DNA from 3 places in the Dysgonomonas sp. UBA7630 genome. Region 2 is predicted to be linked to each of the others. Evidence: riboswitches for the same ligand, from Rfam matches in the RefSeq annotation. Region 2 holds a riboswitch; each other region holds the start of a gene.
The links. A riboswitch is a leader RNA that binds a small molecule or an ion and turns the genes downstream of it on or off. The one in region 2 is predicted to bind cobalamin.
Positions count from the first base shown of each region.

Region 1: linked by a shared signal. The riboswitch ahead of B3P17_RS10310 (TonB-dependent receptor plug domain-containing protein) and the one ahead of B3P17_RS03920 (TonB-dependent receptor) in region 2 are both predicted to bind cobalamin.
Region 3: linked by a shared signal. The riboswitch ahead of B3P17_RS00335 (threonine/serine ThrE exporter family protein) and the one ahead of B3P17_RS03920 (TonB-dependent receptor) in region 2 are both predicted to bind cobalamin.

Region 1 covers NZ_DLIY01000023.1:94,679-98,929, reverse strand. Annotated here, with positions in the region: gene B3P17_RS10320 (helix-turn-helix domain-containing protein) at 1-170, opposite strand, end outside; gene B3P17_RS10315 (RluA family pseudouridine synthase) at 183-1,124, opposite strand; cobalamin riboswitch at 1,338-1,519, shown strand; gene B3P17_RS10310 (TonB-dependent receptor plug domain-containing protein) at 1,613-3,604, shown strand; gene B3P17_RS10305 (DUF5074 domain-containing protein) at 3,617-4,251, shown strand, end outside.
Region 2 covers NZ_DLIY01000011.1:112,319-116,569, forward strand. Annotated here, with positions in the region: cobalamin riboswitch at 607-813, shown strand; gene B3P17_RS03920 (TonB-dependent receptor) at 984-2,990, shown strand; gene B3P17_RS03925 (YncE family protein) at 2,998-4,191, shown strand; gene B3P17_RS03930 (PKD-like domain-containing protein) at 4,203-4,251, shown strand, end outside.
Region 3 covers NZ_DLIY01000001.1:79,885-84,135, forward strand. Annotated here, with positions in the region: gene pflB (formate C-acetyltransferase) at 1-1,943, opposite strand, end outside; cobalamin riboswitch at 2,119-2,321, opposite strand; cobalamin riboswitch at 2,488-2,671, shown strand; gene B3P17_RS00335 (threonine/serine ThrE exporter family protein) at 2,822-3,670, shown strand; gene B3P17_RS00340 (threonine/serine exporter family protein) at 3,673-4,179, shown strand; partial or broken gene B3P17_RS15835 (phosphoenolpyruvate carboxykinase) at 4,210-4,251, shown strand, end outside.

The DNA.
Region 1 (4,251 bases), on a different contig from region 2:
GAAGCAATGTTTTTCAGTGTACTGATAGTCAAATCTTTTCTCCCTTCTTCATATTCGAGGTATACCACAGGATCGATACCACATGATGAAGCGAACTCTTCGGTCGTCATATCCAAAGCCTCACGGAGGCCTTTCAGACGCTGACCTATCTGCTTAATATCTTCATTCATACCTAAAATGTATTAAATTGATTCCTCTTTTTCGGGCTTATCCTTTCTTTCTTTTTGTGTTTCGGATATTAGTATTTGCATTGCTTTAGGGATGCCGGCTTTAAATTCAAGCAATTCCCCTGTTCTTGGATGTTTCAAAATTAGTCCCCCGGCATGAAGGGCAATTCTTTTGATCGGATTATTTGAAGCACCATATTTCTTATCGCCAACAATCGGATGTCCGATCTGTTGCATGTGTACTCTTACTTGATTTTTGCGTCGTGTTTCAAGGTCAAAATCCAATAATGAATAGCCACCTTTCGATTTTTGTGTCTTGTAATGAGTAACAGATTTCAGTCCTCCGTTATCGATAAGAGATGACATCATTACAAAGTTCTTGTTCTCGGTAAGCCACGATGTTACAGTTCCATTTTTAGGGTTCGGACGTCCTTCTACAATTGCCATGTATGAATACTTAGGTACAAGGTTGTCCCAGTTTTTCTGGAAAATATCCTGGAGCTCCATGTCTTTCGCAAAGATCATAAGTCCCGAAACTTCTCTGTCGAGGCGATGCAGAACATAAACACGTGCTTTTTTATCTTTTTTCTTTACGTATTCATTCAGAGAGTTATATACAGTGCGTGACTTTTCCTTATCTGTAGCTACAGATAGAAATCCTGCTTCTTTTTCGATGACGAGTAAGTCGTCGTCTTCAAATACAATCTTTAATCCCTTCAATCTCTTTTCTTTTCGAGACTGATCGTATTTCATAACAGAGACCTTATCTTTTGCCTTCAGTTCGAAATCGAATTGGGTGATAAGCTTTCCGTTTACTTTGATTTGTTTATGTGCAAGAAGCGATTTCACTGCGTTGCGGCTTTTACGTACTTCTTTTTGGACAAGGAAATCTAGCAATTGAGCCGGTTGATCAACTTTTATTTCCTGCAATACTTTATCTCTGGTTGTATTCCTCATTTCATTTATATATGAATATGAAACAAAGGTAAGCGTTTTTCTTTTAAGATAAACACAACATTAGATGTCGATTTACAAATATTAATTTAAATCATGGCTGCTTAAGGTTGGAGAATTTTAATGCATAGAGGCATAAAACACAGGATAATATCTTTCGCATGAAGCATGCTAGTGGAATTAACATTTATATTTTGTCTTTCAATATAATTTATCCTTACCTTTGCAGCACTTTGTTTCGTTTGTTAACGAATTAAAAGGGAATCAGGTGAAAATCCTGAACAGACCCGCTGCTGTAAGCTCTGTAAAGCTTGTGCAACATAGCCACTGTTATTCAAAATGGGAAGGCTGTACAAGTTGGAGTAAGTCAGAAGACCTGCAAAGTAATAGTTCGGACAGCTTTCGAGGAATAGAGCTTAAGAAACAGTGTTAAGATTATATAGTCTTTTCTTTGTTCTTATCGAAAGCATTTTATTGAATAATTTGTGAAGATGAGGACTTTTTTATTCTCCCTTATATTTTTATTTGTAGTAGGCTGTATGCATGTACAGGCTCAGATTAATGATAGTCTCAATGCAAAGAAACTGTCAGAGATAGAAATTTCTGCACAGATCAAACCTTCTGTCTCACGATCTACAACTCCACTTCAAGTGATTGATAATACAGAGATTGAACGAATAGGAATACTGTCCGTGTCTGATGCTGTACGTCGTTTTTCGGGAGTTACAGTAAAAGATTATGGAGGTATTGGAGGTATGAAGACTGTCTCAATAAGGGGGATGGGGGCACAACATACTGCAGTTAGTTATGATGGTGTTACGATGAGTAATGTTCAATCCGGACAGATTGATATCAGCCGTTTTTCGTTGGAAAATGTTTCCATGATAAGTCTCTCCATTGGTCAATCTGACGATATATTCCAATCTGCACGATCATATGCATCAGCCGGCTTATTAGAGGTAATAACATCAAACCCTGCCTTTAAGAATAAATCATATAATGGAAATATACAAGTTAAAGCTGGTTCTTATGGGCTTTTCAATCCTACTGTCTATTATGCACACCGACTGAATAAGAAATTCTCTCTTTCGTTAAATACAGGATGGGAAAGAGCAGACGGAAGATATAAATTTACATTTAAGAATGCCGACCAGACAGAAGAACGTAAGCGTAGAAATTCGGATGTCAATATCTGGCGTACAGAATTAAACCTTTATGGGAGTATGGGTAAAGCTGGCGAGCTGAAATTTAAGGTAAATTATTATGATTCGGAGAGAGGTTTGCCGGGTTCTGTAATTTTCTACAGAGACGACAATGAAGAAAGAGTCTGGAACAAGGATTTGTTCTCCCAGCTATATTACAAAAATAAAGTTAATGATAAAATAAGTATAAAAGGACAATTAAAATTTAGCCGCAACCATTATAAATATCTGTCAATAACCAATAATACAGCAGAAAACAAACAAGAAGACCGCATCACTCAGTATGAATACTATGCATCAGCAGGTATGATATGCAAACCTCTTAAATATCTATCTATAAGTTTATTTGAAGATATATTTCAGAATAGATTGAACAGTAATTTTGAAGATGTAGACAAGCCGAAGAGAATTTCATCACTCACAGCTTTGGCTGCTCAATTTACTAATAAATATCTAACCGTAACCGGAAGCCTTTTGGCTACTTATGTTGATGAAAGTCTTCAAACGGGAGAGTCACCTGAAGATAAGAAAAAGATAACGCCATCTATAAGTGTATCATACTTACCTTTCGAAGAAGCCAATTTAAGACTTCGTGCATCTTATAAAAAGATATTCAGAGTGCCAACTTTTGATGATATGTATTACATACGCATGGGCAATATAAATCTAAAACCGGAATATGCTACACAATACAATATAGGATTGACTTGGACAAAAAAAATATCTGAGACCATTGACTTTATGAGTGTATCTTTAGATGGTTACAGAAATAAAGTAGATGATAAAATTGTGCCTTTTCCTACAATGAATATTTTTAAGATGCGCAATTATGGAAAGGTAGATATGACTGGGGTGGATCTGAATACGCGTCTCCATGCATTGTTAACATCTCAAATATCATTAAATATCACAGGTAATTATAGTTATCAGAGAGTTATAGATGTAACAGATAAAAATAGTAAAAACTATAAAGATCAAATCCCTTACACACCGCGTCATTATGGTTCGGCATCGGTAAGTTTAGAAAACCCTTGGTTAAATTTTGCCTATACTGTAATTATATCAGGCAAACGTTACGCTCTTGATCAGAATATACCAAAAAATGAGATAGAATCATATACAGATCATAGTATTTCACTAAATAAGTCTTTTATATTAAATAATAATAGCTTACGCCTCCAACTCAATTTAATTAATCTGACAAACAAGAATTATCAAATTGTACAATATTATCCTATGCCGGGACGATCTTTTACAATATCAGCTAATTATAATTTTTAAATATTTATTCATATGAAAATAAATAAAATTTTTTACGCATTTCTCTTTGTAGCATTAGTTTTAGGATTCGCATCATGTAGTGATGACGAAGGCTATCCTGTTGTTGAACCACCTATTGTTGAGCCACCTGTTGTTGAACCACCTTTGGTAGGAACAGGATCATATATATTAAATAGTGGAAAAAGCGGAAGTAATAACGCAAATATTGCTTATTACGACTATGAAACAGGAAAGGTTACTTACAATGTCTTCGAATCAATAAATAGTAAAGGACTGGGAGATACTGGACAAGATATAATAACTTACGGAGATAGAACTTATATAGCAGTATCAGGATCTGCTGTTATTTATGTTTTGGACAAAACGGGTAAAATATTAAGTACTATAGAATCTACTAAAGAAGGAAAAAAGCAACAGCCGAGAAATCTTACAGCTTATGATGGTAAAGTATATGTCACATATTTTGATGGGTATTTGGCTAAAATAAATCCGAATACTTTAAAAATTGAAGCTGAGGTAAAAGTTGGCCGTAACCCTGAATATGTACGAGCATCCAAAGGAAAATTATATGTTGCAAATTCAGGAGGGTTAGACTATAATACAGCTATTGGTTATGATAAAACAGTTTCGGTTGTAGATGTAGCGAC
Region 2 (4,251 bases):
TTATTTTATAATTATAATATGTATATTTTTTTTGTACCGTTCCTAAATAATTGGGGGTAATTAATCTTGACAGATTATTACAGTCAAGGAATAACCAAGCATATTGATTTCGCTCGATAACTTTCAGTTCATATCTTCAGTATTAACTCAATATTATAATCAGGTTGGTTGTAAAGTTGGAGGCAGCAGACTAATATAAAAAGACAAAGATTTATCCGACTATAAACAAGGTTTTAAATGACACGTTGAAATATCCTAAAGTGTCTAGCTTCGCAGAATATAATAAGTTAAATCTATAGTATACATTTTTTAAACAATCGATTTTGCCTAATATTTTTTATGTATCGCAATATTTTTCTTTGAACGTTATTTAGCCTAAACTCGATAGAGAAAAACTATTTTGATCATATAATTCATAATAATTATATTTTCATAGGATTAAATAATTGTTATACTCTATCAGAAAAAATAGTCGAAAATAATTACATTTTATGTTCATACAAACTAAAAAGCTGAAACAACCCTCAAAAAGCTAAGAGTGGAACAAAAGCTCTCCTTGTTTTAATAATCTTTATAATAAGTTTTCTTTTTTAAATATTTAAACATACCTTTGTTTTCGATTTTGGTGTCATAATTCCAATAACTTACGGAAAAGTGATGAAAAGGGAATCAGGTGTAAATCCTGAACAGACCCGCTGCTGTAAGCTCTACTAAAATCTTTGAACAATACTCAAGCCACTGTTCAACAATGAATGGGAAGGACGATTCAAAGATGGAGTAAGTCAGAAGACCTGCCAAGATTATTATAATTTAAGGCTTTCGGGAAATAAAGCTGAAGAAGATGAAAAGCAGAATTCTGACCATCATTATTATGGTTGCTCTTTTTAATTTAATCGTTTATATTTTCCTGTTAAGTTATTTGATAATCCTTTAATCAGGTGGCTTAGATGTTGTCATTATGTGGGTTTAACCGAGTTGGGTTAATGTTTTCTTTTATATACTGTTGTTCCATAACGGGCTTCGCGCAAAGTAAACTAGATAGTATACAACATCTAAATGAGATAGTAGTCTCGGCTCGTAAAACTAGAGTAGATGTTATCCCTGTACAAGTACTATCGGGAGAATTATTACAAAATTTAAGTGCCCATTCTGTAGCTGATGCTTTGCGTTATTTTTCGGGTGTACAATTGAAAGACTATGGTGGTATTGGTGGTCTTAAGACTGTAAATGTACGTAGTATGGGTAGCCAGCATGTAGGTGTATTCTATGATGGGATTGAAATAGCGAATCCTCAGAATGGAGTTGTAGACCTTGGACGATATTCACTTGATAATATTCAAGCTATCTCTTTACATAACGGACAAAAAAGTTCCATTTTTCAGCCGGCAAAAGATTACAGTTCTGCAAGTTCTATCTACATAGAAGCTAAAACTCCTCAGTTTGGATGCAACAAAAAATATAATCTGAAATTTACTTTCAAAACAGGAGCATTCGGACTGATTAATCCTTCTTTGTATTGGGAACAAAAGCTATCTGAGAAATTAAATTCATCGTTTAATATTGATTACACTAACTCGACAGGTAAATATAAGTTTCGATACAAAGTTCAAAATACTGTTGACAATAGAGGGGGATACGATACTACCGCTGTTCGAAAGAATGGAGACATTCAGATATTTAGAATTGAGCAAGCCTTCTTCGGAAAGTTAAAAGGAGGTGATTGGAAAAGTCGTATTTATTTCTATACTTCAGAACGGGGATACCCTGGAGCGATTGTGAAAGAAGAACCCGGAAGATTTAAGCACGAAGATAGACAAAAGGATCGGAATTTCTTTGTTCAATCAGCTTTGAATAAGAGATTTTCAGACGTTTATGCAACAAAGATATCAGGGAAATATGCGTACGATTATTTGTATTATGAATCTGATACTTTAATTCAAAAGTTGAAAAATAAATATATGCTCCATGATGTTTATATTTCTTCAGCCAATCTATTTAATATCCTCCCTTCGTGGACAGCTAACATTTCTGCCGACTTTCAGTGGAATAAAATGAATGCCAATTTGGTGGAATTTATCTATCCGCAACGTTATTCTACTTGGGTAGCTGTAGCGACTTCTCTCGATCTGGATAGAGTAAAAATACAGGGTAGTTTACTCGGTACTTTTGTTCATGAATCTACCAAAGAAGATAAAAAAGACATTCAACGTGATTGGAATAAAATCACACCCTCCTTGATGGCCTCATGGCAACCATGGAGTAGAGAGGACCTGTTTTTAAGAGTCTTTTATAAAAATATATTTCGAATGCCGACCTTCACCGAGATGCATATGGCATATATGGGGACATTGTCTTCTTACCTCAAACCCGAATTTACCAAACAATATAATTTAGGGTTCGTATATTCAAAAAATATAAATTCATCATTTTTTCTAGAAGGACAAGTCGATGCCTATTACAACGAAGTTACAGACAAATTATTAGCTATCCCGGGCGGTGTAAATTTTCGTTGGACAATGAAAAATATTGGTCTTGTAAAGATAAAAGGAGTAGATATTGCTTTAACATCTACTAACAAGATAGGAAAAGATCTAACTTTAGATACTCGGATAAATTATACTTACCAAAAGGCACAGGACTATACTCCAATGGTAGTAGAGAGTGATACCATTACCTATAAAGGACAAATAGCATATATTCCGATCCACAGTGCATCGGCCATATTAGGCGTCAATTATAAATCATGGAATTTATCATACAGTTTTATTTATACAGCTACTAGGTATACAGGTAGTGCCAATATTCCCCGTAATAGACTTGAGCCTTGGTACACTCACGATATGGCTATCGGTAAGTCTTTTGTGTGGAGGAAAAATAAATACAAAGCTACCATGGAAATTAATAATCTATTTAATCAGGCTTACGATGTAGTCTTGAATTACCCTATGCCAGGAACAAATTTCAAATTTATACTCAATATAACTATTTAAGAAAATTATGAAAAGAAGATTATTCAAATTAGGATTTCTAATTCTAATTGTAGGATTAACACTTCTCTCTTCATGTAGAGGAGATGAAGAGGAACTGATTCCTCCCACAATAACACCGGTAGCTCCTGTTGATGAAACAACTGTTGTAGAAGGAGAAGAAGGTAATATAAAAGGATTTTATCTGTTGAATGAAGCCAATATGGGAAGTAATAAATCTTCCATTGATTACTTCGATCGTAAAACCGGTAAATATTGTCAAAATATTTATCCTTATCTGAATCCTAACATTGCCCATGAACTGGGAGATGTAGGTAACGATATCCAGATTTATGGGAATAAACTATATGCCGTAATCAATGTTTCAGGTTATGTGGAGGTGTTGGATGTAAATACCGCACGCCATATAGGTTCTCTCACTATACCCAACTGCCGTTACATCGTTTTCGACAAAGGTTATGCGTATATAAGTTCTTACAATGGACCTGTTAAGATAGAACCGGATACCCCACTAGGTTGTATCGTAAAGATAGACACTACCAACTTTAAGGAAGTTGGACGGGTTTCTGTAGGCTATCAACCCGAAGAAATGGTGATAAGAGATAATAAATTGTATGTCGCTAACTCGGGAGGTTACCGAGTTCCGAATTACGATAATACAGTGTCTGTTATTGATTTAGGTAAGTTCGAAGAAATAAAGAAGATAACAGTAGGGATTAATTTACATCGGTTGGAATTGGATAGTGATAATAATATCTATGTAAGCTCGCGAGGCGATTATAAATCTACGGCATCAAATACATATATCATCGGGAAAAACGATATGGTAAGCAAAACTTTAAACTTACCATGCTCTAATATGACCGCGATGGGCGATTCTATTTATATGTATAGTGTAGAATGGAGTCATATAACTCAAAAAAACACAATTACTTATGCTATTGTAAATACCAAAAGCCAAACAGTTGTATCTCGGAACTTCATTAAAGATGGAACTGAAAAGCAAATCGTAATACCGTATGGTTTAGCTATTCATCCCGAAACCAAAGACATATATGTGACTGACGCTAAAGATTATATTAGTCCGGGAACGTTGTTCTGCTTTGACAAAATGGGTAACCGAAAATGGTCTGTGGTTACAGGAGAGATTCCGGCTCATATTGTGTTTACAAAACATAGGTTGAAAAGTTTAATTTTAGATTAATAAAAAAGTAAATGATGAAAAATAAAATTTTATTTCTTTTTTTACTATTGAGTGGTTATT
Region 3 (4,251 bases), on a different contig from region 2:
GCATGAGCAAACGGAAGCTTCGCTACAGATGAAAGTGATGCTACAGCTCCTCTGGTATCACGCCCATGCATAGGGTTGGCTCCCGGAGCAAAAGGTGTTCCTCCACGTCGTCCGTCAGGGGTGTTTCCTGTTTTCTTTCCGTAAACAACGTTTGAAGTGATGGTTAACACTGATTGTGTAGGTATAGCATCTTTATACATCTTACGTTTACGGATTTTGCTCATGAACTTTTCTACTATTTCCACAGCAAACCTGTCGGTCTTGTCGTCGTTGTTTCCAAACGGAACGTAATCTTTTTCTATAATATAGTCGACTGCGTCACCTTCTTCATTTCTTACGATGCGTACTTTTCCATACTTGATAGCAGCAAAAGAGTCAGCGATAATGGATAACCCCGAAACCCCGAATGCTTGTGTCCGAACGATATCAACATCATGCAAAGCCATTTCTAAAGCTTCGTATGAATATTTATCGTGCATATAATGGATGATATTTAATGCTTTTACGTAAGTTTCGGCAACCCAATCCAAGGTGCGGTCAAATTTTTCCCAAACTTCTTCAAAGTCAAGATACTCTCCTGATACCTTTTCTACCCAGTGTTTTGGTAATACTTGCGCTTTAGTTATTTCGTCTTTACCTCCATTTATCGTATATAGCAATGCTTTAGGCAAGTTCGCTCTTGCACCGAAGAATTGCATCTGATGTCCTATTCGCATCGGTGATACACAACATGCTATGCCGTAATCATCGCCTAGTTGAGGGCGCATCAGGTCGTCATTCTCGTACTGAAGTGATGAAGTATCGATAGAAACCTTGGCGCAATAATGCTTCCAGCTTTCGGGTAAACGGTCGCTCCATAATATTGTTAGATTAGGTTCGGGTGCAGGCCCTAGGTTGTATAGTGTATGAAGCATACGGTAGCTATTTTTCGTAACCATCGACTTTCCGTTGTTTGTCATACCTCCGATCGATTCGGTTACCCATACCGGATCTCCCGAAAATAGTTCATTGTATTCATTAGTGCGAAGGAAACGGACAATACGTAGCTTCATCACAAAATGATCGATAAGCTCTTGTGCGTCTATTTCGGTTATTAAGCCTGCCTGCAAATCTCTTTCAATATAGATATCGAGGAAAGTGGTTACACGTCCGAGGCTCATTGCTGCACCGTTTTGGTCTTTGATAGCTCCCAGGTATCCAAAGTATGTCCATTGGATAGCTTCTTGGGCTGTATTCGCCGGTTGAGAAATGTCAAACCCGTACGAAGCAGCCATACGTTTCAAGGCTAGTAATGCTTCTATTTGCGAACTTAGCTCTTCCCGAAGACGAATCAGATCGTCTGTCATTACAATTGGGTCACATTCTTGGAAACGTTTTTCTCGTTCCGATATTAATCGATCTACACCGTAAAGAGCTACTCTGCGATAATCGCCGATAATACGTCCACGTCCGTAAGCATCGGGTAGGCCGGTTAACAATCCGTTACTTCTGGCTCTGCGGATGCTGTCGGTATAAGCTGCGAATACTCCTTCGTTGTGTGTGCGTCTGTATTTTGAGAATATTTCTTCTGTTCCTTTGTCGAGTTTATAACCATATTCGGCCAAACTCTGTTTCACCATACGGAGACCTCCGTTAGGGAATATTGCTCTTTTTAGCGGTTTGTCTGTTTGAACTCCTACAATTTTTTCCAGCTCTTGGTCTATATATCCGGGTCCATAAGCATCAATTTGAGAAGGTATTCGAGTCTCGGCATCATATATGCCTTTCTCTTTTTCTTCAATAAACATTGTGCTTAACTTTTCCCAAAGCTTGATTGTTGCCTCAGTAGGGTTTTGTAGAAAAGATTCGTCCCCTGTGTATTCTTTATAGTTTTGGAGTATAAAATCATTTACATTGATTTCCTCTTGCCACCGTGTGCCTTTAAAGTTTTTATATGCTTCCATTTAGTTATAAAATAAATTTCTAAGTACTCAATTTTCAGAGCTTACGTGGAATAGAATAAGAAATAAATACAGACGTATTTAAATAAATGTAACAGAATAAAAATAAAATAGAGGAGGCTTTTCCCTTTATGAAAAAGGTCCCATCCTAAATCTTCAGCTTTATTCCTCGAAAGCTTCAAACTATATGGTCTTGGCAGGTCTTCTGACTTACTTTATCTTTGAGCATCCTTCCCATTCAGTGTAAGAACAGTGGATAGAGTATTGTTCAAAGTCTTTGGAGGAGCTTACAGCAGCGGGTCTGTCCAGGATTTTCACCTGATTCCCTTTTCATCATTTTCTATGGATATAGTAAATGACACCAAAACCTGTGACAAAGTTATATGTTTTTAAGCATAAAAATAAACATTTAATGTGAAAATGCTTATTGATTGAGACTCTTCTCTTTTTGTTTTCTTTTATATCTTTTTGTATAGGAAAAAATAAAAAAGATGTGCTATTTATTATTTTTTCCTATACCTTTGCCTCCCGAAAGTTCTTTATCATTATTCTTCAACCGCTAAGGTGCCTCAGATATTGAGGAGAATAGGGAATCAGGTGAAAGTCCTGAGCTGTCGCGCAACTGTAGTCACCGCGAAAGTTTCTATTTAAAATCCACTGTTTCGTGCAGAGATGGGAAGGAAAATAGAAATGGTGAAAGCCAGGATACCTGCCTTAAATCGGATTGACAATGCTTCGCGATAAAAGTGTTATGTCTAATAATTTCATTCATCCCTCTTGTCGGAGGAGATGTTATTATCCAGGTGTGTTCTTATTGCAGCATTGAGAAGTTCAAAAGAGCTTTTTACATTTATGTTTAATCGTAAAAAGTTTAGAAAGAAATGCGCGCAAACGTTCTTGATTATTCGCATGTTGATGATCGATGTGCAGATGTAGAAGACACAGACACACGTTCAGACAAAGAGTTGTCGTTGAAGGAATTTGTAGACATCATATTGGAGGTCAGTACCCTCTTGCTTGAATCGGGAGCCCACTGTGAAAGAATTAATAGGAATGTACAACGTATAGCACAGAAGACAAACTATAAAGTAGAAATGCTGATATCATTTACTGCTGTATCGGTATCAGTAACCAATATGGATAATGAGGAAAACATAGTAACAGCCAATAAAAAGATAATACATCATGGGGTACACTTTGGAATACTCACCAATACCAGTTTGCTGACATGGGAACTTGCCGAAGATCGGATTTCTTTGCAGGAGTTGCACCAGCGTATAAAAAGATTGAAAGATACCTCTCGTTATTCTGTTTGGCTTGTTCGTCTGTTTATTGGAATAGCTTGCGGATCGTTATGTCTGCTTGCCGGGGGGAATTTAATAGATGGGGCTTTTGCTTTTGTAGCCTCATTCGTGGGGCTTGCGGTGCGTCAGGAGATGATTAAAAGAAAGTTTAACCTGATGGTTATTGTAATCTGTTCAGCGTTTGTGACAACAACCATATCAGGATTGAATATCTTGTCGGGATTTGGTTATTTGCCTCAAACATCTATTGCTACTTCTGTATTATTCCTTATTCCGGGAGTTCCTCTGATAAATAGTATAATCGATTTGCTTGAAGGGTATATCCCTACAGGTATTGCCCGTGGAGCATTCGGTGGATTTATTCTCTTATGTATCGCTGTAGGTATGTTTATTAGTATGACAATAATAGGAATAAATAACTTTTGATTATGCTAATAGATATATTGAAAGACGCTCTTCTTAGTTTTTTTGTTGCTATAGGTTTTGCACTATTGTTCGAAACGCCAAAGAAGGGATTGTTGGTTGCCGGTTTGCTGGGAGGGCTGGGGCATGCTATTCGCTTTACGTTGTTGTATTTTGGTTTTGGCTTGATCTCCGCTACGTTGAGTGGGACTGTTGTGATAGGGCTTTTGGGTATCTATTGTGCTCATAAAATACATACTCCTCCGGTTGTATTTACATTGCCGGCTTGTATAACGATGATACCGGGTTTGTATGCCTACAAGACGATGCTGGGATGTATAAGAATATACGAAGAGGGAACGACGGGTGCAAAAACAGCATTCTTATTACACGACACGGTTTACAATTTTATATTGACATCTTCTTTACTCTTTTGTCTGGCAATCGGTATATGTATTGCCGCATTATTGTTTCGGAAAAAGAGTGTAAAGAAAATAAAGAAGATAAAAGATTTAGGGATAAAAATATTTTGATACTAATATATTAACTAATTAATAACAAAGATGCTGCAAGAATTTACATTAAACAGGGGTCGTGCTATCATC